3 regions of the Mesorhizobium sp. M0772 genome follow, and region 3 is predicted to be linked to each of the others. Evidence: predicted binding sites of a transcription regulator. Region 3 holds the regulator's gene; each other region holds the start of a gene.

Region 1 (9,948 bases), on a different contig from region 3:
GATCGAGAGCCGCCCTTATCTCAGCGTCTGCCATATCGGTTCTCAGGCCGCGGCCATGATCTCGGCATAGGTGGTGAAATCGACATTGCCGCCTGACAGCACGACGGCGACGCATTTGCCCGACAGTTCGATCTCGCCTGACGAGAGCGCCGCCAGCGCCACGCAGCCGCCGGGTTCGACCACCAGCTTGAGATGGGCCATGGCGTCGCGCACCGCCTGTGCGGCCGCCTTGTCGGAGACGGCGATGGCGCCGGCGAGGTTCTTGCGGTTGATCTCGAAGGTGATGGCACCGGGCTCTGCGGTGAGGATGGCATCGCAGATCGAACTGTGGCCGGGCTCGTTGGAAACCCTTTTTCCTTCGATCAGCGAGCGGCGGGTGTCGTCGAAATGCTCGGGCTCAACGGCCCAGACTGCTGTGGCCGGCGAGGCATCCTTGACGGCGATCGAAATGCCGCTCGTCAGGCCGCCGCCTCCACAGGGAATGACGACCGCATCGAGGCTGACGCCGAGCGCTTTTGCCTGGCGCATCAGTTCGAGACCGATCGTGCCCTGGCCGGCGATGATGGCCGGATCGTCGAAAGGAGGCACCAGCACCATGCCCTTGTCCATGTAGGGTCGCACCACCGTCATGCGGTCGTCGCGAAAGCGGTCGAACGGCACCACTTCTGCGCCCATCTTGCGAACATTGGCGATCTTCATCGCCGGCGCGTCGGCCGGCATGGCAATGACCGCCTTGACGCCGAACATGGCAGCCGCCGCGGCGACGCCCTGAGCATGGTTGCCTGAGGAGAAGGCGACGACGCCGCGGCTGCGCTCTTCTTCGCTCAGCGAAGACAGTTTGTTGTAGGCGCCGCGGAATTTGAACGAGCCGGTGCGCTGCAGCGTCTCCGGCTTGAACAGGATGCGGCCGCCGAAGCGTTTGTTGAGTTCCAGCGATTCGATCAGGGTCGTTTCGGCGATCAGGCCGGAGAGCCGCGCGGCGGCGGCATGGATGTCGGCGATGCCGGGAAGCGTGGTCATGGCGAAGTCCTGAAAGGGATGAGATCGGCGCATGGTGCACGCAAAGGCAGGCCACGCACCAATGAAAAAATGTGACCGTTACAAAGTTTGGGGGGCATGAGCGGCGACGAGGGTCAAACTGGCCCACCCCTCCCGCCTTTATCCGCCGGGCCGTATCGGCTAAGGGCGGGGGGAAGCAGAATTCCGGACCGCCAGAAATGACCGCCAAGCCAAAACCCCTGTTCCTCGGTATCGACACCGGTGGCACCTATACCGATGCCGTGCTGTGGTCGGAACAAGGCGGGCCAAAAGGCAAGGTGCTGGCCAAGGCCAAGGCGCTGACGACGCGGCACGATCTTGCCGTAGGCATTTCCGGCGCGGTCGATGCGGTGCTGGAAAAATCGGCCACTGATCCGGCCGCCATCAAACTCGTGTCGATGTCGACGACGCTCGCCACCAATGCGCTGGTCGAGGGCCAGGGTGGGCGTGTGGCGCTCATCATGATCGGCTTTTCCGAAGGCGACCTTGCCCGCGACGGGCTGAAGACCGCGCTCGGCACCGATCCGGTGGTGTTTTGTCCGGGCGGCCACGACGTGCACGGCAATGCGGCCAAGCTCGATCTGTCGGGTCTGGAAGCGGCGATCCCTGAACTCGGCGCCTCGGTGTCGGGCTTTGCCGTGTGCGCCTATTTCGCCACCCGCAACCCGGCGCATGAACTCGCCGCGCGCGACCTCATCCGCGAAAAGACCGGCCTGCCGGTGACCGCCAGCCATGAATTGTCGGCCAAGCTCGGCGGTCCGCGCCGCGCACTCACCACCTTGCTCAACGCCAGGCTGATCTCGATGATCGACCGGCTGGTGGCGGCAACCGAAGGATTTTTGGAAGCCCGCAACATCGTAGCCCCCCTGATGGTGGTGCGCGGCGATGGCGCGCTGGTTTCGGCGGCGTTTGCCCGCCAGCGGCCAATCGAGACCATCCTCTCCGGCCCGGCCGCCAGCCTGGTCGGCGCCCGCCACATGACGGGCCTGGACAACGCCATGGTGTCCGACATTGGCGGCACCACCACCGATGTCGCCGTGCTCGACGGCGGCCGTCCTCGGCTCGATCCCGAAGGCGCCACTGTCGGCGGCTTCCGCACCATGGTCGAGGCGGTCGCCATGCGCACCTTCGGCCTCGGCGGCGATTCCGAAGTGGCGCTGGAAGATGGCGCGCTCAACCCGAAGATCCTGCTCGGGCCGCGTCGCCTGGTGCCGCTGGCGCTGGCCGGCCTTATGCATCGCGAGGCCGTGACCTCGGAACTCGAGCGGCAGCTGCGGGCGCCAAACCCCGGCCGCATGGATGGCCGCTTCGCGCTGCGCACCGGCGTGCCGGACAGGCTCGCCGCCGGCCTGACCGCGCCCGAGGCGAAACTGTATGAAATGATTGGTGCCGTGCCGCTCGCCATCGACAGGCTGCTCACCTCGAACGCCCAGAACGCCACGCTGAACCGGCTGGTCTCGCGCGGTCTTGTGCATATCTCGGGCTTCACCCCCTCGGACGCCGCCCATGTGCTCGGCAAGCAGGCCAACTGGGACCCGCTTGCGGCCCGGCTCGGCGCCGAACTGTTTGCCCGCAAGCGTGATGGGCGAGGCCAGTACATCGCGCCGTCTCCGGAGGTGATTTCCGAACGCGTGCTGCTGACGCTCACGCGCTGGTCGGCCGAATACATTCTGGAGACAGCCTTTGCCGAAGACGGGCTGGATGGCGCCGCCACCGTCGCGCATGCGCTGGTGCAGCGCGCCGTCGATTCCCATCCCGGCATCGCAAGGCTCAGCGTCGCGCTCGATCGTCCGGTCATTGGCCTCGGCGCCTCGGCGCCGCTGCACTATGCCGGCTTGGCCGAGCTGGTCGGTAATGAGTGCGTGGTGCCGGAGGATACCGATGTCGCCAACGCGCTCGGCGCCGTCGTCGGCCAGGTCCGCGTCTCCGCCGAAGCCCGCGTCAGCCAGCCTAAGGAAGGTTTGTTTCGTTTGGCGTCGGGGCAAACGGTGCGCGACTTCACGGACGAGGCCGAGGCGATCGCGGCAGCGGAGGCTGATGTGCGGGCGATCGTAGCCGCGCGCGCGAAGGATGCCGGCACGGATAATGCCGAGATCGACGTTTCGACCGAGTTCAAGGTGTCTACGGTTGAGGCCCAACGGATGTTTATCGAAGCGCATGTGGTGGCGGTTGCATCGGGTCGGCCGAGGATTGCGGTTTAGGTGATCTCCCCCACGAGGGGAGAGATCAGCAGCTTCAAATTCCCCGCCTTCACCCTAAGCTGAATTGACCCTTCACCCCTGACATGCCAAAGGCCGCAAAGCCTTTCATCTGGAGAAGCCCTGATGACCGATCGCGTCGAGATCGCCGGATTGCGGATTGCCCGCGAACTGCATGACTTTGTCGGCGAAGCGCTGCCGGGTACCGGCATTGCCGCCGACGCCTTCTGGAACGGCTTTTCGGCTATCGTCCATGATCTCGCGCCGAAGAACCGGGCGTTGTTGGCCAAACGCGACGCCATGCAGGAACGGATCGACGCCTGGCACCGCGCCAATGGCGCGTCCATCGATATGGAGACCTACAAAAGCTTCTTGCGTGAGATCGGCTATCTCGTGCCCGAAGGGCCGGCCTTTTCCGTGTCGACCGACAATGTCGACCCCGAGATCGCCACCGTTGCCGGGCCGCAGCTGGTGGTGCCGGTGATGAATGCGCGTTATGCGATCAACGCCGCCAATGCCCGCTGGGGCTCGCTCTACGATGCGCTCTACGGCACCGACGCCATTGCCGAGACCGGTGGCGCCGAGAAGGGTAAAAGCTTCAACCCCGTGCGCGGCGCCAAGGTGGTTGCCTGGGCGAAGAGTTTTCTGGACGAGTCCGTGCCGCTCACCTCGGGCAAATGGGCCGGCGTGAACGGGCTGACGGTTTCGGGTGGCACCTTGCGGCTCGGCGCCGGCGCCGGCGGCACCACACTGGCCAACCCGAAACAATTTGCCGGCTACCGCGGCGACGGCGCCAACCCGGAAGCCATCCTGCTGGTCCAGAACGGCCTGCACATCGAGATCCTCATCGACCGCACCAACCAGATCGGCCGCACCGACCCGGCCGGCATTGCCGACGTGATCCTGGAATCGGCGCTGACCACCATCCAGGACTGCGAGGATTCGGTCGCGGCGGTGGATGCCGAGGACAAGGTCATCGTCTACCGCAACTGGCTCGGCCTGATGAAGGGCGATCTGGCGGAGGAAATCAGCAAGGGCGGCAAAACCTTCACGCGCAAGCTCAATCCGGACCGCGCCTGGACCGCGCCCAGTGGTGGCGCGCTGAGCTTGCCTGGCCGCTCGCTGATGCTGGTGCGAAACGTCGGTCACCTCATGACCAATCCGGCCATCCTCGACCGCGATGGCAACGAGGTGCCGGAAGGCATCTTGGATGCGGCGATGACGGCGCTGATCGCGCTGCACGATGTCGGCGCCAACGGGCGTCGGATGAATTCCCGCGCGGGCTCAATGTATGTGGTGAAGCCGAAGATGCATGGGCCGGAGGAAGTCGCCTTCGCAGTCGAGATTTTCGACCGCGTCGAAGCGCTGCTCGGTATGGCGGCAAACACCATCAAGATGGGCATCATGGACGAGGAGCGGCGCACCACCATCAACCTCAAGGAGGCGATCCGCGCCGCCAAGGAACGCGTCGTGTTCATCAACACCGGCTTCCTCGACCGCACCGGCGACGAGATCCACACCTCGATGGAAGCCGGGCCGATGATCCGCAAGGGCGACATGAAGCAGGCCGCCTGGATCTCCGCCTATGAGGCGTGGAATGTCGACACCGGGCTGGAATGCGGTCTGGCCGGCCACGCCCAGATCGGCAAGGGCATGTGGGCGATGCCGGATCTGATGGCGGCGATGCTGGAACAGAAGATCGCGCATCCCAAGGCCGGCGCCAACACCGCCTGGGTGCCGTCGCCGACGGCGGCGACGTTGCACGCCACGCACTATCACAAGGTCGATGTCCATGCCGTCCAGGCGGCGCTCAAGAGCCGGCCGAAGGCGAAGCTCGATGATATATTGTCGGTGCCGGTGGCGGTGCGGCCGAACTGGACCCCCGACGAGATCCAGCGCGAGCTCGACAACAATGCGCAAGGCATTCTCGGCTATGTCGTGCGCTGGATCGACCAGGGCGTCGGCTGCTCGAAAGTGCCCGACATCAACGATGTCGGCCTGATGGAAGACCGCGCCACGCTGCGCATCTCCTCGCAGCACATCGCCAACTGGCTGCACCACAAGGTTTGCTCCGAAATTCAGGTGATGGATTCGCTGCGGCGCATGGCAGCGATCGTCGACCTCCAAAATGTCGGCGACCCGCTCTACCGCCCGATGGCCACCGATTTCGACAATTCCATCGCCTTCCACGCCGCCTGCGACCTGGTGTTTAGAGGCCGCGAACAGCCGAATGGCTATACGGAACCGGTGCTGCACGCACGGCGGCTGGAGCTGAAGGCGAAAGAGCGGGCCTGATCCTGCGGCGGAAAGGCGTCGGCTGAGGCCTGCGCAGCTTCGCGACCGCACTCGTGGGAAGACGCTGCCTCCAGTGCCTGCAATCACTAATTTAGCCTGCAGCGTGACTGTTTTGACACAGGTTTCGCAAGGATTTGGGTGTATTGCTAAGACATTGATCAATTGATGGTCGGGTCGGGGGACATCCATGCGGCTTTTTGCAGGAATTTTGCTGGTTGCGGGCATGACTGTGACCGGGGCCAATGCAGCGGATTTCGTTGAACCGGTAGCCTCCACCTATTCATGGACCGGCTTTTACATCGGCGCGAATGCGGGTGGCGCCTTTGGCAATATCGACGGTAACTTCATAGGCATCACCGGATCGGCCGACATCAGCGACTTCACCGGCGGTGTCCTGGTCGGTGCCAACTATCAATCCGGCCCGTGGGTTTTCGGTATCGAAGGCGACATAAATTATCTGGGCTTCAAGCAGGAATTCGACGACGGCGGCCTTTTTGCGCGTGCAAGTCTGGATGCCTACGGGACGATCCGGGGTCGCGTCGGCTACGCATTCGATCAGTTTCTGCCCTATGTCACCGCTGGCCTTGCCGTAGGCAATGTCAAGATCGACGAACATGTCTTCAACGAAACCGAAACCAAGCTTCAGACCGGATATGCGGTCGGCGGCGGTGCGGAATATGCTTTCAACAACAATTGGACCGTTCGCGCGGAATATCTATACGTCGACCTCGGCAAGAAGGATTTCGGGTTCGATCCCGTCGATCCTTACAACGTGAAGACGAATTTCAGCGTCGTTCGCGCAGCCTTCGCCTACAAGTTCTGACTTTTAGCAAAGCCAGACATCATCGGTTCTTGATATCGGTCCGGGCGGACAGCTAGCCATCCCGACAAAGCAGGCTAGGCTTCGTCACGCCGCCTGCGCTACCCGCTCCGACATCATGCGGTAGGAAATCGCCTCGGCCAAGTGAATGCGGCCGACGGTTTCGCTGGCGTCGAGGTCAGCCAGTGTGCGCGCCACTTTGAGCACGCGGTGATAGGCGCGCGCAGAAAAGCCAAGTTTCTCGCTGGCGTCTTTCAGCAGCGACAGGCCTGCTGCGTCCGGCGCGGCGATGTCCTCGATAACAGAAGGCGAGCAATGGGCGTTGGTGGTGGCACTGGTGACGCCCAGCCGCTCGAAACGTTCGCGCTGGATGGTGCGGGCGCGCGCCACGCGCTGGGCGACGGCTGCACTTTTCTCCGCTCGGTCGGGCCGGATCAGGTCGGCGGCCGAGACCGCCGGCACCTCGATCCTGAGATCGATGCGGTCGAGCAGCGGGCCGGAAATGCGCGCCTGGTAGTCGGTGCGGCAGCGCTCGCCGCGCAGGCAGCGATAGCCGGGCTCGCCGGCCATGCCGCAACGGCACGGGTTCATCGCCGCCACCAGCTGGATGCGCGCTGGATAGGTGACGCGGTGGTTGGCGCGCGCGATCATGCAGTCGCCGGTCTCCAGTGGCTGGCGCAGCGCATCCAAGGTCTGCGGCGTGAATTCGGGAAACTCGTCGAGGAACAGGACGCCGTTATGGGCAAGCGATACTTCGCCCGGCCGCGCCCTGATGCCGCCGCCGACCATTGCCGCCATCGAAGCCGAATGGTGCGGGGCGCGGAACGGCCGCCGGTCGGTGAGCTTGCCTTCGCCGAGCTCGCCGGCCACCGAGGCGATCATCGAGACTTCAAGAAGTTCCTTGGGCGCCAGTGGCGGCAGAATTGAAGGCAGCCTCTGCGCCAGCATCGATTTTCCCGAGCCGGGAGGCCCGACCATCAACAGATTGTGGCCGCCGGCCGCCGCCACTTCCAGCGCCCGCTTGGCGCTTTCCTGGCCCTTGATGTCTGAAAGGTCGGGCAGGTCGCGGGCCGAGACATGGATGCCGGGCTCGGGCCGCGACAGCACCTGCGTGCCGCGAAAATGATTGGCGATGGCAATCAGGCTGCGCGGCGCCAATATGTCGAAATCCTTGCCCGCCCAGGCCGCTTCCGGCCCGCAGCCGAACGGGCAGATCAGGCCCTTTCCCTCGGCATTGGCGCCGATCGCCGCCGGCAGCGCGCCGGCGACCGTGGCAATGGTGCCGTCGAGCGACAATTCTCCGAGCACGACATAGGAGGCCAGCATGTCGCCCGGAATGGCGCCGAGTGCAGCCATCAGGCCGAGCGCGATAGGCAGGTCGTAATGGCTCCCTTCCTTGGGAAGATCGGCAGGCGCCAGGTTGACCGTCACCTTCTTCGACGGCATCGACAGCCCCGACGCATGCAGTGCCGCCTGCACGCGCTCGCGGCTTTCGGCCACCGCCTTGTCGGCCAGCCCGACGATCTGCATGCCGACCTTGCCCGGCGCGATCATCACCTGGACATCGACCGGTACGGCCTCGATGCCCTGGAAAGCAACCGTGCGAACCCGCGCCACCATCTTGCTCTGCCCCCGGATATCGGCTCGCCTCGGCCTTGTGGTTCAGACCGCGAGCGACGTCAGGACAAGACAACCATAGATTTCAGGCCAAGGCAAGAACATTACAGGAACATGCATTCGTGGTGGCTGCAGCGCGCTGTGCCGGTTGCAAAAAAGGAAGATGGTTGAGCAAAATGGAACGGCTGCTCCGCCTCCTCGACCGCGTTAACAAGGCAACTAGGCCCTTCGGCAATCTGAGGGTGTTGCTTCTAAGCGGTGATGAAGGCATCGACCGAACCTGAAAGCGATCGATCGATCGCGACCTGCGGTGGAAGCCACTCCATGACAGGATATCTGAAAGGCCAAGGCAGGGCGATCCGGCGCGAAGAGCCGCTCTCCAGAAAAATCTCGTTTACAAGGTCTATGAACCGCCCGCGGTCTCGTTCGATTCGTTTCAAAGTTTGCGAACGAATGTAATCCCGGGGAATTCGTCGCTCCTTCAGCGCTAAGACAGCCTCCGCGATGGATCGAGGATCGGGTGGAACTGTGAGCGAATAGTCGTCATCCAGATAAAGGTCTCGGCCGCCATGGTTCGGCGTCGTGACCACTGGAAGGCCCGCGAGAAGATATTCCGTGCTGGCGAACATTGGTCCTTCCAGGTGAGAGAGACAGATTCCCACGGCTGCACGATTTAGATGCGTGTTCACCTGAGCCGGTGCCAATCGGACCGGCTTGCCGGTGCCGTCAAACTCGTTGATAAAGACGTGATGCGGAGCGAGCTCCCTATGCCGATTTATTCGCGCTCTTTCCGACTCCGTCGTGGAGGACCCGCTTGAATCTCGATAGAAGACAAATGCGCAACGCTGGATGCCAAGCGACAAGTCATGGCGCTTCCACGGAGCCAGTTGCGCATTGTAGATTGCATCAAATTCTACAGGGACGTCATCGAGAGGCCTGAATATGTGTTCGGAGGTTGTTGACGTCTTGTTGTGCAGGACGGCGGCCTCGCCGGACTGATTCAACAGATCAGCCTCGGCCTGAGTGTTGGATAGGAAGATTAGCGAGTGACGGGGGTTCTTGAGTCTATGCAGAACGGCATAGGTCCGGATGGTTTTGACGCTAGCACTGTTTTCGATGGACCAGGTTGGCGAGATGAGAAACCAGGCGCGGTGGCTGCGTGGAAGGAAAGGCATATGACTTGCTAATCCGAGCGGCGTACCGGACATTCCCGAATAGGATATGAACGGATCGTCCGACAGCAAACTGGCCTGAAGAGCCGGTTGCGACTTCGCGGAAGGGTGCCCTTTTCTGAGTTTGTGGCCATGACGCAGCATGGCTCTGACAATCTCGAATTTGGTAGGAGGGTGATACCCGTGCTGTAGGGTCAACATGCGGCAATTGCGATCTTGAGTGCGGAGAAAAACTCGCTTCGACAGAGAGAAATTTGGCAAAGAAACATCGCCATTCGATCTACGGAATATCTCAGGCGATCAAATCTGGTGTACGGAGAAGCGCCTCTTGAAAGAAAACATCGTCCCAAGCGGGGCTGGTTCTCACATCGCGCTACCAACCGTATCCGTTTGCGTAGGCTGTTTCAATCAAGAGGCATTCATCGACACTGCGATCCGGTCCGTAGCGGCGCAGACGTACACTGCGTTCGAGTGCGTGGTGGTCGATGATTTTTCGACCGACGCTTCCCGCGAAGGATTGAAGAGTGTCTGTCCCAGCTTGGCGACAGTCGTTTCCGCTTTCTGCCCCGACTGCAAAATGGCGGGCAAATGGCAACGATGATGACCGGGCTTGACGCGACAGCCGGGCCCCTGATCTCGTTTCTTGACGGTGACGATGCTTGGCACCCTGACTTCATAGAATGCCATGTGAGAGCGCATCTCAGCCACACCCGTATCGCGGCGATGTCGAGCTCCGATGAGGTGGTGATAGATACGGCCGGCAAACTGCTTGCGGGCGGTCATCCCGTATTCCACCTGAATGACCCGC
Region 2 (9,948 bases), on a different contig from region 3:
GGCTGATCGCCAGCGACACGATCGTCCTGTCGGCACTGGCGCCCGTCCACTACGCGCCGATGCTGGCGGCGGTGACGCGCGTGCGCCTTTCAACGAGCCACTATTGGCAGCTCGTGCTCGACGATCTGGTGGTTGTGCGCTGAACGGTCCCGCCGCCTGCGGGAGATCATGCTCCGGAAACGATCAAGCCGCCCGACTCTGTCAGGAGGATCTCGATCTACCGGGGGAACGAGTTTAGCCCGGAATAGGAGCAGAAGCGCCGTTCGCGGTGATCTGCGAGAGCTTTCCCTTTTTTACCAGCACCGGCTTGGAATAGATCTTCCTCATTTTCCACTCTCCACGTCGGGCAAAGCCCTGTTCCCGGCCAGACGGCACGAGGCGTCCGGATGATCGGCTGTTAGTCGGCGACCGGCCCGGAGCCGTTACCATTATCGGCTGTAACCTGCGAGAGCTTGCCATGCCGCATCTCCAGTGTCAGGCGAGGCCGCCAGATCAGGCGACAGTCCGACTCAACAACTTCACTCGATCGGGCCGGAACCCGCGCCATTGGCGACCGCTGTAACCTGCGAAAGCTTGCCTTTTTTGACCAGAACAGGCTTCGAATAGGTTTTCTTCATAGTGAATCCTCCAAGCTTACGCGATAATGCCAGACGGATCGGCACTGTCAACCTTCGCGGCGCCGTCGTCCCGCCCCGGGTTTTCTTGGTCCCGATGCACTAACCGCAAGTCCACCTTCATCGACAAAGCGTTGTTCTTGGGCGTGCATGGCGTGGCCGGGTTGCGGTGCGAAAAATGTCCGAAACTGCGGCGGGTCTGGCCTGGTTGGTCGGCCTGCTCAAACAGAGCGGCAATGCAGCGCGGACGGGCCCAGCCTAAACATTGGCCTTGCCGTCGCGCCGCACTCACAGTTCCCTCTCCGCCAGTTCCCTGAAAGCATCGGGAACCGAGCGCCGGGCTTCCAGCGCCACGGCGCCATAGCCGACAGCCTCTCTGCCAAAGCGCTGGCGGATCTTGTCGATGGCGCGGTCGGCGCCAAAGCGCGCCAGGCCTTGCCTGCTGCCGGGTCGCTGCTTTTCATCGGCAAGCCCGAGCGGCAGCTCCAGCTGCAGCTCGGCACTTTCTTCCAGCTGCGACACCGAGATCGCCAGCAGCGAGATGGTCTTCTCCCGAGGGTTGGCGGCCAGCACGCCGCGCACCAGCTCCCCGGCGATTTCGGCCAGCATCGCGGTTGCCGAAATCGGCTGATCGAGCGTCAGCGAGCGTGTGACGGCGTGCAGATCGGCGAAACGCACGCGCACCGTCACCGTGCGCCCGGGCCGTGATTTCGCCCTGGGCCGGCTGGCGACCCGGTCTGCCAGATGCAGCAGCACGGGTCCGAAGATACGCGCTTCGGCCGGCCGTCTGCCAAGCGCCGACTGCGCGCCGGCGGAATGCGACCGCCTGTGGGTTTCGAGCTTTCGCGGGTCGCGGTTCCATGCCAGCGACGCCAGCTTTTCGCCGGCGGCGGGCCCGAGCAACCTTCGCAGCGCCCCGCTATGCGTCTTTGCCAACTGGCCGATGGTCTCGATGCCGATCTCGGCCAGCCGCGCCTTGGTCGCCGGGCCGACGCCCCACATCAGGCCGACCGGCAGATCATGCAGGAAGGCAAGTTCGGTGTTCGGATCGACCACCACTAGGCCGTCGGGCTTGGCCACCTGCGAGGCGATCTTGGCCAGATGCTTGGTGCGCGCCACGCCGATCGAGATCGGCAGGCCGAGCTCTGCCCGGACGCGCCGACGCACCGTGGCGGCGATCTCGGCCGGCGGTCCGAACAGATGCGTGCAGCCGGCCACATCGGCAAAGGCTTCATCGATGGAAATCCGCTCGACCAGCGGCGTGAAATCGTCGAGCACCTTGATGGCGGCGTCGCCCAGCCGCTGATAGTCGGCGAAATGGCCGCCGACGAAGATCAGTCCGGGGCAAAGCTCGCGCGCGCGTCGTCCGGGCATGCCGCCGCGCACGCCGAAAGCCCTGGCTTCGTAGGAAGCGGCAAGCACGACGCCGCCGCCGACGGCGATCGGCTTGCCCCTGCGCGCCGGGTCGAGCAGCTGCTCGACCGAGGCGTAGAAGGCGTCGAGATCCGCATGCAGGATGGTGGGCTCCATCCCGACCGTTCCCTTTGCGGCGTTGCAGCATTAGCCGCGTCTGTTGTGAGAGGCGTTTTTGCCGAACAAATAGAGAACAAACAGGGCCTATTGTCAAGCGAAGCGGTTGTCGCCGGCCGGCCCGTTCCAGGGCGGGCTGTCGAGTGCTCCGCCTGGGCATCGGACCTGCGGAACATTGTCTCTCGCCTCGGCGTTCATATCCGCGACGGGACGCTGTTTTTGTGGAGGCCGGTATGGGCCAGTTCGAGATGATCGACCTCGTCAGCGTCATTGACGCCTGCACGAGCGATCGCGTTGCCGGGCACTGCGTGTCAATGGCCAGGGCGGTGGAGGAGTTGCGAGTGCTGACCGGTGATTTCGTATCGCCGGACGAGACGGTGGCCAACGCGCTGTCGGCAGTGGCGCTGGGGCGCGGCTGCGCGGTGGTGTTCGACGAGCGAGCGGGCGCCGACATCTTGCTGACGCCGTAGCGCGGCGGCGCCGGGTTGTGGCAGCCAGAAAAGTCGAACAGCGTGCAAAAAGCTGTGCAGGCATGGCCCCATAACCGGGGCGTGGAAAAGTTCTGCGCGTGGGTGTATTCTCCAGGTCGCAAGCGGTCGCAGACCGCATAGGGGGAGAAATGACATGCCGAGGGTTTCAGAACTCTTTTTCAAAACTGCCATCTTGTTCCTGATGTTGGGGATTGCGGCCGGCCTGCAGATGGCGATCTCGGGTGACCACGCCGCTTTTCCGGCGCACGCGCATATCAATCTGCTCGGTTGGGTGACGAGCGCCATCTTCGGCGGCTACTACGCGCTCAATCCGCAAAAGGCGGCGCGTCGCATCGCCATGATCCACTACGGGCTCTACACACTCGGCCTGGTGATCATGCTGCCGGCGCTGTATGTGATGCTGCAGGGAAACCCGGCGCTTGAACCGATCGTCGCCGGCGGCTCGGTCATTATCGCCGCTGCCGTTCTGGTTTTTGCTTTCGTGGTGTTTTCGCCCGAAACGGCGCGCTCGGTGTCCGGCGTGGTTCCGGCCTCTCGCTGACTGTTCGCGCGCGGCGATCAAAGTCCGACCCGCATTCGCGACCCGCGACACGGGTTGGCCAGGCCGATGGCCGCAGCCGCTGGCTGCGGTGTCTATCGCCGCGTCGGCGCTTAACATACCCGAGTCCCACCACGTATTATTTCGTGACTATTTGGCGCCGGAACCTTCCCAGATATCGCGCGTTGCGGCGACTGTATTCGCGCTGCCTTATATATAGGCAGACTTGAGTACGTCCACAGCATGGGTTGGGGGAGGAGCAGGCCACCATGTCGAACAGAGAAATCGGAACGTCGGCCTCACTGGGCCGACGCATCGCCGATCTGAAAGCCAGGATGCGAGACGCCAGCGTTACTGAACACGAGATGCAGACCTTCCAGAAGGTCGCGGCCATCATGGGGGGTGTCGAAGGCTCCCTACGCCTCGACGCCGACGACCTGATCGCGGCGTCCTTCGTCACCGAGGCGCTCGGCGATCCCGGGTCGAACTGAAGGTCAGAGCCCGTCGGCACTCAAGTGCCGGCGGGCGATGGCCCGGTTCGCAGCGTTGCGATGCTGGAGCGTGTCTGCGCCGCCCGCGGCGGGGATATCTTGCGCACTTTGAAGATTCAGGCGAGCGGCCTCAACGGCGCTTGAGATATTGGGCTTCGCGTTCGTGCTTCTCGGCTGCCTCGCGGCTGTCGAACGTGCCGAGATTGCGCGGCCCTTGACCACAAGGGCTAAATTTAACCAAACCGCCAAGGCGCCTTAAACGAAGGATCAGACCAGCCGGATCCTTCGAAATATCAATCGCGATGCTCCGGCATCGCCTTCAGCTCATCCTTGGTCCAACTGGTGACGGCGTGGACGTCCCGGGAAACCTCTCGAAAGTCCGCGGTCGCTGCCCTTACACCTCGTCGAACGGGCCGCCGCGCCTCGCCAGGTCGTGACCAATGGCGGCTTCCTCGGCGTCGTCGGGCAAGGCATCGTCACTGTCCTGGTAGGGGTTGTCGTCATCCTCCTCGGGCAGTTCGCCTTCCTTCTCGACTCCGGTGGTGTCCGGCAGGCTTTCCTCATCTGCTCCGTCGGGCAGGACCGTTGCGCCACGCAGCGCATCCCAATCCTGCCGGCGCGGCGTCGGCGCCTCCACCTCGTCATTGGCGATCGTGTCGCGGGCATCGTTTTTGCTCGGTGGCGCCTCGACCTCGTCATTGGGTTTTCTGTTTCGTTCTTCCATGATTGCCTCCTCTGGGCGGCTTTGCGTCGAGAAGGTGGAACTCACTTCCGGCTGTCAGGTTCCGGCAACCACTCCATCTCCGTGGAACCAATTGCCGCCAGTCTGCTTTGCCAAGGACTAGTCTGTTTTGCCAAGGAGATGAATCCAGAGGAGCTGGACCATGAAGACTTTCCCCCTCATCCCATGCGTGCTGCTCTTGGCGCTGGCCGACCCGGCGGCTGCGCAGGACAATGGCGACCGGAACGGCCCTGCCGCGCCTTGCCAGGCGCAGCCTCAGGACGATGCTCGGAAGCCGCCGGTCGCCAATGGCGGTGGCGAATCGACCAGCACGCTCGGTCCCTGCGGCGGCGTGCTGCAGCCGCCGCCCAGTGGTGACCAGGGTATGACGCAGCCGCCGCCGGACCAGGGCAAGACGCCGGTGATCAAGCCTGGCGAGGTGCCTGCGCAGCCGCCGAAGCAATGACCTTTGCTTGAAACTTCACGGCGTGGCACGAAGGCGGTCGGTTCCGGTCTTGGCCGGGCGACGCGGTCACCGGATCAATGCCGGCGCCGGCCGCGATCGCCACCGGAATTTGGAGCCGTGCATCGTCCACGTCGAAGGTCTCCTGAGGGATTGTGCTTCAATGCGAATCTTGCGGGTGCGGGTTCTGCTGGCATGACCGGGAAGCCGATCAATTTAGTCTCCGCTTGCGGAACAAGACCGTACCGGCTGCGTTTGCCTCCAGGAGCCCGCCACCTCGATCTGCGCTGTTTTCGCCTCATGCGGGAACACGGCGGAGCTCGCCAACAACGACAGGAGACGAAGATGAAAACCATCCTTATTCCCGCCGTCGCCGGGCTCGCCATGATCGCTGGTATCGGCATTGCCGCCGCCGACGAGGTCATCGTCACGCAGCCGGCACAGCAGCAGGTGATCATCACCCCGGAACAGCGCACGGTCGTGCACCAATACGTAAAGAAACATCCGCTTGCCTCGGTCAATCTGCTCGGCGTCGAATTGAATGTCGGCACTGCCTTGCCTGACACTGTCGAGCTGCAGGAGGTTCCCGACGTTCAGTACAGATACGCCGTCGTCGACAACCATACCGTGTTGGTCGACCCCAGCACGCGCAGGATTGTCGAGGTGGTCGAGTAACGCTCGACAACCTAACCATTCATCGGTGATACGGCCCTGTCGTTCTTCCTAAAAGGGCGGCAGGGCCGAATGATGAACATGATGAAGGAGAATTGCCATGTTGCCGCATGTCGAGACCCCGAACTCCGCCAATGTTGCGGCGTGTTGCGACAAGTTGCTGGCCGAGCGCAACACGGCGCTGTTATCGATGAAGGAAGCGATCGCGCTCCTGCGGGAGCGCACCGGCACCGATCGTTCGGATGCCGACCTCGCGGGGCTGATCGTCAAGAAGGCGGCGCTGCTCGGCGTTGCGGTGATTTCCGACCCGCGCTGAGATGTCTCGTCACTCAAGACGCCGGCCGAATTTTCGGCTAATGTTTTCGTGGAATCTGGACCAACCGACCGGACCCAACCACGGAGGCTTAAGTGACGGACGACAAACAGGACCGCATTCGCCAGCGCGCGCACGAGATCTGGGAAAAGGCCGGCCGGCCTGAAGGCGCGCATCAGGAACACTGGGAGCAGGCCACGGCTGAATTTGATGGCGCGGTCGCCAAGCCCAAAAAGGCGGCGAAGAAAGCTGACGCCAAGCCCGCCAAGGCAGCCGCCAAGCCAAAGGCCGCGAAGCCTGCCGCCGCAAAGTCCGGCAAAGCCAAATCGAAATAAGGCCAGAAATAAGGCCAGTCGAAATAAAGCAAGGCCGGAATTCGCTGGCCGGGCCATCCTTGGCGCCCGCCGTTCAGGCGCGCCCGAGCCTCTCAACCTGACGAATTGCGCCTGCGACGGGCAGCGCAATTCCTTGTGTTTGGCGACAGCCGCCCCTCATGCCTCCCAGGCATAACTCGACAGCGCAAAGCGAATCCCGGCAGCTGTCATAGCCAGTTCGCATTCGGTGATCTGGCGCAGGTGGCGCAGATAGCGCGTTACAGTCTGTGGCAGCCAGCCGGCGCAGGCCTCGACATAGGCGCGGCTGTGAACAAGGGTGCCGGTCGACAGCGTCTCGTCCTTCTCGGCAACGACTTTCAGATATTGGCGGATGAAGCGGATGTCGTCGGCGATGTCCTGGCTGGCCATTCGCCAGGCCCCGGCGAGGCGTTGGCACTGATCGAATGACAAGGGCAACAAAGGGGGCGGCAATAAAGGCGGCGGCAACGACGGAGATGACGGCAAAGGACGAGAGAGATCGGCGAAGGCAACATGGTTCGCTGTGCTCAAGGACATTCCTCTCTGAGAAAAGAGATATCGTACTTTATGTACGAATAAGCGTCAAGCCAATTCGTACAGTTGGGACGATGGAAATGAATATAGCAGCGGTCGCTTCAGTTAATCCCGCATCGTGAATCCTTCAGGAGTCGCACCAATTTCGCGGAGGGATTTCCCCAGGATGGTGTTGACTGTTTCCCTCGTGGCGGCGTCGAACAGGTTCAAGCCGCCCCGGATCGTCTCGCGCCAGTTTTCGCCCCTCTCCCACGCTTCCATGAAGGCGAAGGCAAGGTCGTCCTGGCGACGCGTGGCTTCGAGCGCTTGGGTCAGCAGGCGCGCTTGATGGAGATCCTTCTCCCGCTTGGCGCCAGCGCTCGGCCCGCGTCGCGAGGCGACGATCAGCTTGTGGATGGCGTGGCGCTGGGGCGAGGGGACCAGCACAGGCAAGCCCGAGCGATGCAGGAGCACAGTCCGGATGGGGTCGCGGATAAGGAGATCCAGAAACCGTAAGGGCTGCGCGGAGTCTCTGCCGTTTTCTTATAATTACGTTTATCAGCTTGAATTCCAACGCAGTTATAAGAAGTTCGTGGAAACCTTATAACGCAACGAACTGACGAGTCGTCTGTTAACGCCCGGGCGCCCGGCACGTCTGGCCTAAAACACTTTGCCGCAGTGCCTCAACAAACGGCTTCCCCAATGTCTCGAACAATGCTTTAACCCGCCCATCCACAGGGGTGCTCCGTATCGTCGGGGCTGAGATGAGGGCGGCAAGCCTTCGGACCCTAAAGCTGATCTGGATAATACCAGCGGAGCGAGGCGGGCGATGTTTTCAGGCGCACAGATTTCCCTTTATCCCATGACCGACGATTTCGTCGGCGTCATCCTCGGCGCGCTCGGCGCGCTCGATCCCTGGCGCGACCGGCTGCGGATCGAAACCGATGACATCTCGACCCTTATGGTCGGGCCGCCCGAGGTGCTGTTTCCCGCCATGCGCGACCTGTTCGTCGCGGCGGCCAAAAGCGGCAAGCACTGCGTGCTTTCGGCGGCGGTCTCGCGCGGCTGTCCGGGCGAGCCCGACGATCCGATCTGCCGCTCCGACGAGACCGGCGGCCCCGCCATTCCGCTGGACGAGCGCAAGATCGCCGCGATCCGCGCTGTCCAGGCCATGCCGTCGACCGGCCAGCCGGTGGCGGCGCAGTTCTCGCTCTACGTTATGGGCACGGGCGACCATATGGACGAGATCTACGGCTGCATCGATTTCCTGAAACAGTCCGGCGTCTTTGAGCGCTCAAAGAACTTCTGCACCAAATTGCGTGGCGATGCCGGTGCGGTGTTTGCCACGCTCAACGAGGCCTTCTGCCGCTTCGGCCCCGGCGCCGGCCACGTCACCCTCGACATCACGATCTCGGCGAACAGCCCGAGCGCCGTCTGAGCCGCGGCTCAAGCGTCGTTCCTCGAGGATATTGCCGTGGCTGGTTTATCTGACCCATTGCGTGGAGGAGATGCCTCTGACCCCTCAGCACAAAGAGGAGGGGAGCCATTGGCGATTGGCGAAGACCGCGATGCCCACGAATCTCCCCCCTCGAGCAGGAGATGGCCGGCAGGCCAGAGGGGGTCCCAGCGCGTGGAGCGCCGACGTCCTTTTCGCATCGGCAAGGCGTGGGCGCTCTATGCGAGACGACCCCCTCTGTCGCCTTCGGCGACATCTCCCCCTCGAGGGGGGAGATTAGCCGCAGGCATCGCCAAGACCATCCCCGCCGCCTTCGCCTCCGCCCTGCTCCTCGCGGGGTGGGAGCTCTACGCCCGCTATGGTGGCGCTGCGCCCACCATGCTGCCGGCGCCGTCGCGCGTGCTGCAGCAGGCCTGGGAGCATCGCGCTGCCCTTGCCGACAACACGCTGCCCACCATCCGCGCCACATCAGCCGGCTTCGCCTGCTCGTTGGTCGCTGCCTTCGTGCTTTCGGCGCTGGTCGATTTCTTGGCCCCGCTGCGCCGCGCGCTGTTTCCGCTGCTGATCGTCAGCCAGACCTTGCCGCTGGTCGCGATCGCGCCGCTCATCGTGCTGTGGTTCGGCTTCGGGCTGATGCCAAAAATCCTGCTTGTGGCGCTCGTCACCTTCTTCCCGATGATGGTCGCGCTGGTCGAAGGTTTTGCTGCGACCAGCAAGGAGATTTCGCAGATGCTCGCCGCCATGGGGGCAGGGCGCTGGCGTATCTTCTGGCTGGCGCGCCTGCCTTCGGCGCTGCCCTATTTCTTCGCCGGGCTGCGCATCTCCGTCACCTACGCCGTGGTCGGCGCGATCTTCGCCGAATATGCGGGGGCGGCGAAGGGGCTGGGCATCTACATGCTGAATGCCAAGAACAACTTTCGGCCCGATCTGGTGCTCGCCGCGGTCGCCGTCAGCGCCGCGCTCACGCTTGTCTTGTTCGCCATTGCGGTGCTCGTCCAGCGCTTCGCCATGCCTTGGGAGAATGCAGGGAGCGAAAGCCGCGACGGCAAGGTTGAAGCTGCAGAAGAGAACCGTCAATGACGCGGCTCGAACTCCGGGACATCAGGAAGAACTTCGGCGCGCTTGAGGTGCTCGCCGGAATTTCGCTTCATGTCGCGGCCGGCGAGTTCGTTTCCATCCTCGGCCCTTCCGGCGCCGGCAAGTCGACGCTGTTCCAGCTGCTGACCGGCGCGCTGAAAGGTGAGGGCGACATGCGCTTCGACGGCGCGCCAATGCAGGGCAACCCCTTCGCCTTCATGCCGCAGCGCGACTCGCTGATGCCGTGGCGGCGCGTCATCGACAATGTGACGCTGGGGCTGCAAGTGCAGGGTCTTGGCCGCAAGGCGGCGCGCGAACGCGTCGCGCCGTTGTTTGCCGAGTTCGGCCTTGCCGGCTTCGAGCGCGCCTGGCCGGCGGAACTTTCCGGCGGCATGCGCCAGCGCGCCGCCCTTTTGCGCACCGTGGTGCAGCAGCGCGACATGCTGCTGCTCGACGAGCCCTTTGGCGCGCTGGATGCACTGACCCGCGCGGGTATGCAGCGCTGGCTGGAAGGCATGTGGCAGCGCCACCGCTGGACCGCGCTGCTGATCACCCATGACGTGCGCGAAGCCGTCTACCTCTCCGATCGAATCTATCTGATGTCGGCGCGGCCGGCCCGCATCACCGGCGAGATCGCCGTGCCGCTGCCGCGCCCGCGCACCACCGGCAGCGATGCCGCGCGCCAGGCCGCCGCGCTCGAAGCCGACATCCTCGAC
Region 3 (9,948 bases):
TCATCGCCGACGCCTATGCCCGCGAAATCCTGGAGGTGACGCCCGACGACATCTTCGTCGGTTCCCCGCCCCTTGCCTTTACCTTCGGTCTTGGCGGGCTCGCCATCTTCCCGCTGCGTTTCGGCGCCGCGGCGACGCTGCTGGAACAGGCGACGCCGCCCAACATGATCCACATCATCGAGACTTACAAAGCGACCATTTCCTTCACCGCGCCGACAGCCTATCGCGCCATGCTCAAGGCGATGGATGAAGGCGCTGACCTGTCCTCGCTGCGCGTCGCGGTTTCGGCGGGCGAGACGCTGCCGGCGCCTGTCTTCGAGGAATGGACGCGGAAGACCGGCAAGCCGATCCTCGATGGGATCGGCGCCACCGAGATGCTGCATATCTTCATCTCCAACCGCTTCGACGACATGAAGCCGGCCTCCACCGGCAAACCCGTCGGCGGCTATCAGGCACGCATCGTCGATGACGAGATGCGGGAGTTGCCGCGCGGCTCTACTGGCCGGCTGGCGGTGCGCGGCCCGACCGGCTGCCGCTACATGGCCGATGCCAGGCAAAAGGACTATGTCCGCGACGGCTGGAATCTCACCGGCGATACGTTCACGCAGGACGAGGATGGCTTCTTCCACTTCGCCGCGCGTTCCGACGACATGATCGTCAGCGCCGGCTACAACATCGCCGGCCCCGAGGTCGAAGCGGCGCTGCTCTCGCATCCCGACGTCGCCGAATGCGCGGTGACCGGCGCCGAGGACGGTGAACGCGGCCAGATCGTCGAGGCGCATATCGTGCTTGTGCAAGGTGTTTCGCCGGACGCATTGACCGTCAAACGCCTGCAGGACCACGTCAAGGCAACGATCGCGCCCTACAAATATCCGCGTTCGGTGAAGTTCATCGACGCCTTGCCCAAAACCCAGACCGGCAAGATCCAGCGCTTCCGGTTGCGCGCGGAGAAGATCAATTGATTAAGCCGCACGATCCGGCGTCCGATGGCGCGCAGATGTCGTTCAAGGAGCGGATGTCCTACAGCGACTATCTGCAGCTGGACAAGGTGCTCGATGCGCAGGCGCCGCTGTCTTCTGCCCATGACGAGATGCTGTTCATCATCCAGCATCAGACATCCGAATTGTGGATGAAACTGGCCCTCCACGAGATCCGCGCCGCGATCAGCTCGATCCGCGCCGACCGCCTCGAACCGAGCTTCAAGATGCTGTCGCGTGTCGCGCGCATCTTCGAGCAGCTCAACAATGCCTGGGACGTGCTGCGCACGATGACGCCCAGCGAATACACCGAGTTTCGCGACGCGCTCGGCCAATCCTCGGGCTTCCAGTCCTGGCAGTACCGCGCCATCGAGTTCATGGCCGGCAACCGCAACCTAGCCATGCTCGGGCCGCACAAGCACCGGCGCGATCTTACGGACAGGCTGGAAGCGATCCTGGCCACGCCGTCGCTGTACGACGAGGCGCTTCTGCTTTTGGCGCGCAATGGCTTCGACATCGGCGCCGATGCCGGGCGCACGGACTGGCGCGAGACGCGCGGTGAGAACGAAGACGTGCTGGCTGCCTGGCAAACCGTCTACCGCGACCCGCAGCGCTACTGGATGCTCTACGAACTGGCCGAGAAGCTGGTCGACTTCGAGGATTACTTCCGCCGCTGGCGCTTCAACCACGTCACAACGGTCGAGCGCATCATCGGCTTGAAGCGCGGCACCGGCGGCACCTCAGGCGCCTCCTATCTGAAGAAGATGCTGGAGGTCGTGCTGTTTCCGGAGCTCTGGACGGTCCGCACCCGGCTCTAGAGCATTTCACCGTTTAACGGAAACGGCGAAATGCTCTAGCTCTTTGATTGACGCAATTTCGGACGGAAAACCGCTTCACACTTTTCCTGAAATTGCTCTGGTTTCTCACGTAACCGCGGTCTTCACCGCGAAGCGGGCGTCCTGCCAGGCGCCGGTGCGCAGAATATCCTCCAGGACTTCGACCGCTTGCCAGACATCGCCATATCCGACATAGAGCGGCGTGAAGCCGAAACGGATGGTCGACGGCGCCCGGAAATCGCCGATCACGCCGCGCTCGATCAGCGCGCGCATCACCTGATAGCCATGCGGATGGAGGAACGACACCTGGCTGCCGCGCTGGCTGCCGTCGCGAGGACTTTCCAGTTCAAGCCGGTAGGCGCCGCATCTGGCTTCGACGAGCTGGATAAACAGGTCGGTCAGCGCGATGCTTTTTCTGCGCACCGCCGCCATATCGACGTCGTTCCAGATATCGAGCGCGCCCTTGAGCGCCCGCATCGACAGCACCGGCTGCGTTCCGCACAGGAAGCGGCGAATGCCGCTGCCGACGGCAAAGCCCTGCTCGAAGGCAAAGGGCCGCGCATGGCCCCACCAGCCGCTGAGCGGCTGGTGGGCATCGTCATGGTGGCGCTCGGCCGCGTAGATGAAGGCTGGCGAGCCCGGGCCGCCATTGAGGTATTTGTAGGTGCAGCCGACGGCGAAATCGGCATTGGCACGGTCAAGTTCGACCGGCAAGGCGCCGGCCGTGTGGCAGAGATCCCAGATGATCAGCGCGCCGGCGTCATGTGCCTTGCGCGTCAGCGCCGCCATGTCGCGCAACTGGCCGGATTTGTAGTTGACGTGGTTGACCAGGATGACGGCAACGCTGTCGTCGATCAGCTCCTCGACTGCGGCCGCGTCGACGCCCTCCAGCCGCAGCCGCGTTCCCGGCCGGGTCGAGGCGACGCCTTCGGCCATGTAGAGGTCGGTCGGGAAACTGTCGCCCTCGGCAACGATGACCGACCGATCCGGCCGCATGCCGAGCGCTGCGTGCAGCAGCTTGTAGATGTTGATCGAGGTTGTGTCGCAGACCACCGTCTGCCCATCAGCCGCGCCGATCAGTCGCCCGAGCTGATCTCCGAGTTCCACCGGCATGTTGAACCAGCCGGCGGTGTTCCAGGCGCGAATGAGGTCGTGCGCCCATTCCTGCGTGGCGGCCTGCTGCAGTTCGCTGAAGACGACCGCTGACGCGGCGCCCAGGGAATTGCCGTCGAGATAAATCACGCCTTGCGGCAAGACAAAGCGTTCACGCATGGAGCGCAGCGGATCGGCGGCATCCATTGCTTCGATTGTAGCGAGATCGGGTGTCGTGCTCATGATCCGGCGCCCCTCCATGGACAAACGCGCGCGGCGGAGCCTGCCGCCCAAACATGCCGGCGATCTTGAGTGGTCGCCCTTGAACTGTCAAACATTATATATAATTCACCCATTGAAAGGCTTTGATATATAATGATCCGCCCGAGCGTTTATGTCTGATGGATCACGATGCTGGATGACGAGCAGACCTCGAAGACGGAAGTGGCCTATCGCCTGCTCAGGCGCGATATTCTTGCGACCCGGCTGGCGCCTGCCGCGCCGTTGAAGCTGAGCACGCTGCGCAACACCTACGGCATCGGCTGGACGCCGTTGCGCGAGGCGCTGTCGCGGCTGGAGGCGGAACGGCTTGTGACCGCCATCAGCAACCGCGGGTTTGCGGTCGCTCCCGTCTCTCGGGCGGAGCTCGAGGATTTGGCGCGTGCGCGGCTGGTGGTCGAACTGCCCCTGCTGGTGGAATCGATCGAGAAGGGCGACCGTGAGTGGGAAGACGCGGTCGTTGCCGCCCACTATCGTCTCTCACGGTGCGGGTCTGTTCTCGACGATCCATCGGATGATGCGGTCGACGCGTGGTACGAAAAACACGATGCCTTCCATGCGGCGCTGCTCAGTGCCGCGACATCCAGCTGGCTGCTGCGCTTCAATGCAACGATTTCCGACCAATTGCATCGCCATCACCGCTTTCTGGGTCTGGCCCCGACGCTGCGCGCCGCCGCCGGCCGCACGGACGGACACCGGAAGGCCGTGGCGGCCCTGCGCGACGCCGTGGCGATCGAACACCATACCGCCCTGATGGAAGCGGCCCTCGATCGCGACGTCGACCGTGCGAAAACTCTGATGACCGCTCACATCGGCTACACGCTGCGGGTCTATGCCCAGAGAGAACCCCGCGCGGATGCTGCGCAGCCCCGTCCGAAAAGGAAGCGGCGATCGTAGCCGACGACGCAGGGCACTTGGTCTTCGTTTCACCCCGTTGCTGGCAACTGGGCGCAGGCGGCGCTCGCAGCGCCGAACGTTACGCTGAACAAAACGTCAACACATTCATTAAACTTTAAAAGGTTGCGGAACACAACTGGAACAGATAGTGTTTGTTCTGGGTTTGTTTTTTCTGATTCTGGTTTCAGAACCCTTGGGGGCCGCGATGCTGACGCGCAAACAACATGAGCTTCTGATGTTCATCCATGAACGCCTGAAGGAGAGCGGAATCCCGCCGTCCTTCGACGAGATGAAGGAAGCGCTCGACCTCGCCTCCAAGTCCGGCATCCACCGCCTGATCACGGCGCTTGAGGAGCGCGGTTTCATTCGCCGGCTGCCGAACCGGGCGCGCGCGCTGGAAGTGCTGCGGCTGCCCGACTCGATCGCACCAGGCCTCAATGCGGCGAGGAAGTTTTCGCCGAGCGTCATTCAGGGCAGTCTTGGTCAAACCGGCCAAGGGCAAGGCGGCCAAGGACAAGGCGCGTTGGGCCAAGGCGGTCTCGGCCGCCAGATCAAGCCGGGCTCGCCGTCGCGTTCGATGTCGGCCGGCAATGACGATGCCGTTTCCGCGATTTCAATCCCGGTTATGGGACGCATCGCCGCCGGCGTGCCGATCGACGCCATCCAGCATCAGACCCATTCGATCTCGGTGCCGCCCGATATGATCATGGGCGGCGAACACTACGCGCTCGAGGTCAAGGGCGATTCGATGATCGAGGCCGGCATTTTCGATGGCGACACGGTCATCATCCGCAATGCCGACACAGCCAGCCCCGGCGAGATCGTGGTGGCGTTGGTCGACGATGAGGAAGCGACCCTGAAACGCTTCCGCCGCAAGGGCGCCTCGATCGCCCTGGAAGCCGCCAACCCGGCCTACGAGACCCGCATTTTTGGACCGGACAGGGTGAAGGTGCAGGGCAAGCTTGTCGGATTGATCCGGCGCTACTGAGCCGGCTTGGGTTTGTACTTTTCACGCTGGTTGTAAGGCGGCAGGCCGCGCGCTTCGCGGGAGAAGCGGCGTTGCTCGTGCCAGGGGCGATACGGCTTGTCGACGGCGAAGCGGATGGTTGGCGCTGCAGCTGCCGATTGCGGATCGAAGAAGACGGCGGCGCTGCCGTCGCGGGCCAGCTGTTTCTTCGTCACGACCAGCACCAGCGGGTCGCGGCACGGATTGTAGGCGGTGGCGTCATCGATGACGATCAGGCTCGCGAAGGCACAGGCCGGCCGCGCCGTCTTGCGGTCTTTCGCAAGCGCTACAATGGCTCCGGAAGGGTGCCGGGCGATACAGAGATCGCCGGTGCAATAGAAGGGCGAGCCGGGCGGCAGATCGAGCGGATCGAGATCGAACCGCGTATCTGTTGACTCGAAAATCTCAGGTGGGATAATGGTTTCGGCCCGCAGCGCCCGTTTCCAATTGTCCGTGGTGAATTCGTTGGAGCGTTCGCGGTTGAGGGCGAGTTCGCCGCCACCGATCGGCATGGCCACCAGATGCGCATCCTCGGATATGAGCACGTCGGGCGTAAGCACCTGCGGCACCGTCAACAGGCCGGCCAGCGCGAAAGGCACGGCCGCCAACCTGAGCCAGGTGGTGGCCATGGTGGCGATGACGAGGGCGACCGTCACCAGCAGCACCGAGCGGATGGAGATCAGCCCGACGGCGTCGACCGGCGAGCGCTCGGAAATCCAGGCCGATATAGCGATCATCGCCATCAGACCCTTGCCCATCACATAGAGGAACGGCCCGTCGGCGCCGAACGGCATCGCCAGTGCGCTGAGCACGGCAAAAGGCATGACGATCAACGAAACAATCGGCATCACGGCCAGATTGGCGATCAGGCTGAGCGGCGACACACGCTGAAAATGCCAGATGGCGAACAGCAAGGTTGCACTGCCGGCAATGATCGAGGTCATGGCGAGGCCGCCCATGGCCAGCGCGAATTTTCGCGACAGGAAGCCGACGAAGGAGCGCTTTGCCGGCGGCGTTCTCACCTTGTCGGCGCGGTAATCGGCCCAGCCGGCATAGGCGCCGACAAGGGCGGCGGTGGCGGCAAACGACATCTGGAAGCTGGGACCGACCACCTCGTGCGGCGACACCAGGATGACGGCAATGGCGGAGATCGCCAGATTGCGCATGGTGAGTGCGGCGCGATCAAACAGCACGGCGACAAGCATGACCGCCAGCATGATGAAGCTGCGCTCGGCGGCAACCACGACGCCTGAAATGACGAGATAGGCGGCGATGGAGACGAGTGCTGCCACTGCTGCATATTTCTTGACTGGGCGGCGCGAAGAGAAATCGGGAAACAGCGCAAAGGCGCCACGCAGCAACGCCATGATGGTGCCGGCAACCAGCGCCATGTGCAGGCCGGAGATGGAGATGATGTGGTAGATGCCGGTGCGCCGCATCGCTTCGTTGACCTCGTCCGGGATGCCGGCGCGCACCCCGACAATCAACGCCGCGGCAATCTCGCCTTCGGCGCCGCCGATTTTGCCCCTGATATGGTCGGCAATGTTTTCGCGCGCGTTCTCGATTGCCGAGGAGAGCCGCGCGGTCAGCGGCGGCGGTCCCTGCGTAGCAATGGTTTTCGGATTGCCGAGAAAGAAGCCGCTGCCGCCGATACCGGTGAAATAGCTGTCGAAGGAGAAATCGTAGCTCTCCGGCCGCACCGGACCGGTCGGCGGCAACAGCCTGGCATAGCCGGTGATCAGGGAGCCGGCGGTCATATCGGCGGGAACGGTCCGCGCCGAGAGCCTGACCCGCTCCGGGGCGTAGCGCAGCTCGGGGTAAGCGGTCGAAACCACATCGAGCGTCAGCCTGATGCGGCCGCTTTCCATCTGTTCGAGACTGACGACGCGGCCGGTCAGCCGTGTCTGGATCTCGGAGCCGAGCATCTGCGTTCCGGCGCGCCAGGTCTCGACTTTGGCGGCGACGACGCCGAGCGCGCACAGCATCGCGGCCATGCAGAACAGATGCGTCCTCGGCCGAGGTCGCGTGGCGACAGCGCAACATGTCGCCAGCACCACAATGGCGATTGGCTGCGCAAAGCCGGGCTCGCCGGCCAGCGAGAAATAAATGATGACGCCGGCCGCCAGGAAAACCGGCACCAGCAGGAAGGCGACGCCCCGGTCGAGCTCCGTGTTGGCGGCCACGGCAAGGCTGCGGCGGAGCGCGGGCCATGACGGACGGCGAAGCCGTCTGCGCAGACGGGCGATAGATCCGGGCGCTGTGACTTGCGCCGGCAACGCGTGACCGGGCAGCGCAGGCGCGACGCCGGGATGCGGCTCAGGCAGCGCGAGGGGCAGCGGCTCGGCATAGGGACTATCGGCAAACAGCGAGCGTTCGCTGACGCTTGCCTCGGCGCCTTCGCCTTCCTTCGTGCCCCGGCCACGTCCAGCCATCGGGTCTGCCCCTTGCGCCCCAGACCTCCTATGCTACATGAACGCGCAAAGCGCGAAAGTCCGTGCGGTCGCGTCCACCGCGCCGGAATTGACCATCACTCGCCAAGGACGCTCAATCCTCAATCATATCCCGGCCCTCCGCCCTCAGGCGAGCAAGCCCATCGTGCATTGCCTTCAATTGTTCGGGTGTATGACCCTGCCATTCAGCGAGCTCCCCCAGGATGAGCAACGGATCACGGGAGCGGTAGGATTTCGTCGGATTACCGGGAAATTTTTTGTCGGTCAGGTTAGGGTCATCCATAAAAAACCCCGTCGGCTTTACGATGTAAATCCTTTGACGACCGTCACCCGTTGCAAGCTCTGCTCCCCAGATGGCGGCTTCCAGTGTCTGGGTGAAATAGATCCATGACAGTGGTTTACCTCTGAAATTGGAAGGGTGGCCGACGCTCAGCAGATCCCCGGGTTTCAAATCCGCCCGGGTACCATGGTAGAACGGATCACCCTCGGTATGGTCGGCGTTTTCGGTCATCGGTAGTCCTTCTTTCAATCATGCCTCCTTCGTGGCGAGACCGGCCTGCACACAGTTGCGGTGTTCACGATAATGATTGCAGAAAGGTCAATATGCGTGACCAAGCCAACGCTGTCACGGCGGCGTTGTAGTCGGGCAGTGCCGCATCCGTGAAGAAATGTCCGCTCGTCAGAGGGGCTACCACCGTCGCAGCGATGTTCCAGGCACTGTGACGGACGCTGCAGCCGAATGAAACCCAGACATGACGCTGCTGCCAAACGAGGTTGCGCGGAGGGTGCGAACAGATTTTGTGCTACAAGGCTCCAGCGCCAGTTGACGCAACCGATAATTGCCGACGTGCCCCGGCCACGTCCAGCCATCGGGTCTGCCCCTTGCGCCCCAGACCCCCTATGCTACATGAACGCGCAAAGCGCGAAAGTCCGCGCGATCACGCTCCGCTTTCCAAGGTTCCGAGAGTTCCATGTCCGACACGGTCGTCACCCGTTTTGCCCCCTCGCCCACCGGCTATCTGCATATCGGCGGCGCGCGCACGGCGCTGTTCAACTGGCTGTACGCCAAGCACACCGGCGGCACGATGGTGCTGCGCATCGAGGACACCGACCGCGAACGCTTCAACGAGGCGGCGACACAGGCCATTCTGGATGGGCTGACCTGGCTCGGCCTTTCCTGGGACGGTGAGGCCATATCGCAGTTCGAGCGCGCGCCGCGCCACCGTGAGGTGGCCGAGGAGCTGGTGCGCCTGGGCAAGGCCTATTACAGCTACGAGACGCCTGCCGAGCTCGAGGCGATGCGCGAGGCCGCACGCGCCAAGGGTCTGCCGCCGCGCTACAACGGCCAGTGGCGCGATCGTGCCCCCTCGGAGGCGCCTCCCGGCGTCAAGGGCGCCATCCGCATCAAGGCGCCGACCGAGGGCGAAACCGTGGTGCACGACCGTGTGCAGGGCGAGGTGCGCTTCCCCAACAAGGACCTCGACGATTTCATCATTCTGCGCTCGGACGGCAATCCGACCTACATGCATGCCGTCGTCGTCGACGACCATGACATGGGCGTCACCCACATCATCCGTGGCGACGACCATCTGACCAACGCCGCGCGCCAGACGGTGATCTACAACGCCATGCGCTGGGACGTCCCGTCGATGTCGCATATCCCGCTGATCCACGGCGCCGACGGCGCCAAGCTGTCGAAGCGGCACGGCGCACTCGGTGTCGCGGCTTATCGCGCCATGGGCTATCTGCCCGAGGCACTGCTCAACTATCTGGCAAGGCTCGGCTGGAGCCATGGCGACGACGAGATCATGTCGATCAAGGACATGATTTCGTGGTTCGACATCGGCGATGTCAACAAGGGTGCGGCGCGCTTCGACTTCGCCAAGCTCGAGTCGATCAACGGCGCGCATATGCGCAAGATGGCCGATGCCGAGCTGTTCGACATTTTCGTCGCCACTCTGCCATACCTGGAAAGCGGACCGGCTATCGCCGCCCGTCTCGACGACGCCAGGAAGGCGCAGCTGCTGGCTGCCTTGCCGGGCCTGAAAGAGCGCGCCAAGACGCTGGTGGAACTGGCCGATGGCGCGGCCTTTCTGTTCGTCGAGCGGCCGCTGCCGATCGACGAGAAGGCGGCAGCACTGCTCAGTGCCGACGCGCGCGCGATCCTGCGCGGCGCACATGCCGCTTTGCAGACTGTTTCGGGCGATTGGTCGGCTGCCGCGGCTGAGGCCGCGGTGCGCGAGTTCGCAGCGGCCGGCGGCCACAAGCTCGGCGCCGTGGCCCAACCGCTCCGGGCGGCCCTTACCGGCCGTAGCACCTCGCCCGGCGTGTTCGACGTGCTTGCCGTGCTTGGCCGCGAGGAAAGCCTGGCGCGGATTGCGGATCAAATCGATTAGGAGCGAGCTGGCCCA

The links. Region 3 encodes LexA, which represses DNA repair genes until DNA is damaged. Its sites were predicted from a motif close to TGTTCNNNNTGTGTTCNG; they were not measured.
Region 1: the regulator LexA is predicted to act here: its motif matches at 8,066-8,083, upstream of NKI06_RS09470 (YifB family Mg chelatase-like AAA ATPase).
Region 2: the regulator LexA is predicted to act here: its motif matches at 2,206-2,223, upstream of dinB (DNA polymerase IV).

The regions. Positions count from the first base shown of each region.
Region 1 is NZ_JAMYPB010000010.1:72,357-82,304, reverse strand. It holds gene NKI06_RS09495 (nuclear transport factor 2 family protein) at 1-34, opposite strand, end outside; gene NKI06_RS09490 (threonine ammonia-lyase) at 43-1,020, opposite strand; gene NKI06_RS09485 (hydantoinase/oxoprolinase N-terminal domain-containing protein) at 1,218-3,239, shown strand; gene NKI06_RS09480 (malate synthase G) at 3,363-5,531, shown strand; gene NKI06_RS09475 (outer membrane protein) at 5,719-6,354, shown strand; gene NKI06_RS09470 (YifB family Mg chelatase-like AAA ATPase) at 6,439-7,971, opposite strand; gene NKI06_RS09465 (glycosyltransferase) at 8,220-9,284, opposite strand; gene NKI06_RS09460 (glycosyltransferase family 2 protein) at 9,361-9,741, shown strand; partial or broken gene NKI06_RS09455 (hypothetical protein) at 9,729-9,818, shown strand.
Region 2 is NZ_JAMYPB010000079.1:3,456-13,403, reverse strand. It holds gene NKI06_RS29445 (hypothetical protein) at 1-143, shown strand, start outside; gene NKI06_RS29440 (putative RiPP precursor) at 235-327, opposite strand; gene NKI06_RS29435 (putative RiPP precursor) at 519-617, opposite strand; gene dinB (DNA polymerase IV) at 903-2,144, opposite strand; gene NKI06_RS29425 (hypothetical protein) at 2,378-2,614, shown strand; gene NKI06_RS29420 (heme-copper oxidase family protein) at 2,769-3,176, shown strand; gene NKI06_RS29415 (hypothetical protein) at 3,443-3,664, shown strand; partial or broken gene NKI06_RS30975 (PRC-barrel domain containing protein) at 3,958-4,092, opposite strand; gene NKI06_RS29405 (hypothetical protein) at 4,059-4,388, opposite strand; gene NKI06_RS29400 (hypothetical protein) at 4,549-4,851, shown strand; gene NKI06_RS29395 (DUF1236 domain-containing protein) at 5,194-5,523, shown strand; gene NKI06_RS29390 (hypothetical protein) at 5,621-5,836, shown strand; gene NKI06_RS29385 (DUF2934 domain-containing protein) at 5,929-6,168, shown strand; gene NKI06_RS29380 (hypothetical protein) at 6,325-6,576, opposite strand; partial or broken gene NKI06_RS29375 (GSU2403 family nucleotidyltransferase fold protein) at 6,826-7,215, opposite strand; TPP riboswitch at 7,426-7,538, shown strand; gene NKI06_RS29370 (YkoF family thiamine/hydroxymethylpyrimidine-binding protein) at 7,529-8,137, shown strand; gene NKI06_RS29365 (ABC transporter permease) at 8,393-9,235, shown strand; gene NKI06_RS29360 (ABC transporter ATP-binding protein) at 9,232-9,948, shown strand, end outside.
Region 3 is NZ_JAMYPB010000019.1:13,179-23,126, reverse strand. It holds gene NKI06_RS15010 (AMP-binding protein) at 1-962, shown strand, start outside; gene kynA (tryptophan 2,3-dioxygenase) at 959-1,795, shown strand; gene kynU (kynureninase) at 1,901-3,148, opposite strand; gene NKI06_RS14995 (GntR family transcriptional regulator) at 3,317-4,081, shown strand; gene lexA (transcriptional repressor LexA) at 4,287-5,069, shown strand; gene NKI06_RS14985 (ComEC/Rec2 family competence protein) at 5,063-7,519, opposite strand; gene arr (NAD(+)--rifampin ADP-ribosyltransferase) at 7,632-8,048, opposite strand; gene gltX (glutamate--tRNA ligase) at 8,509-9,933, shown strand.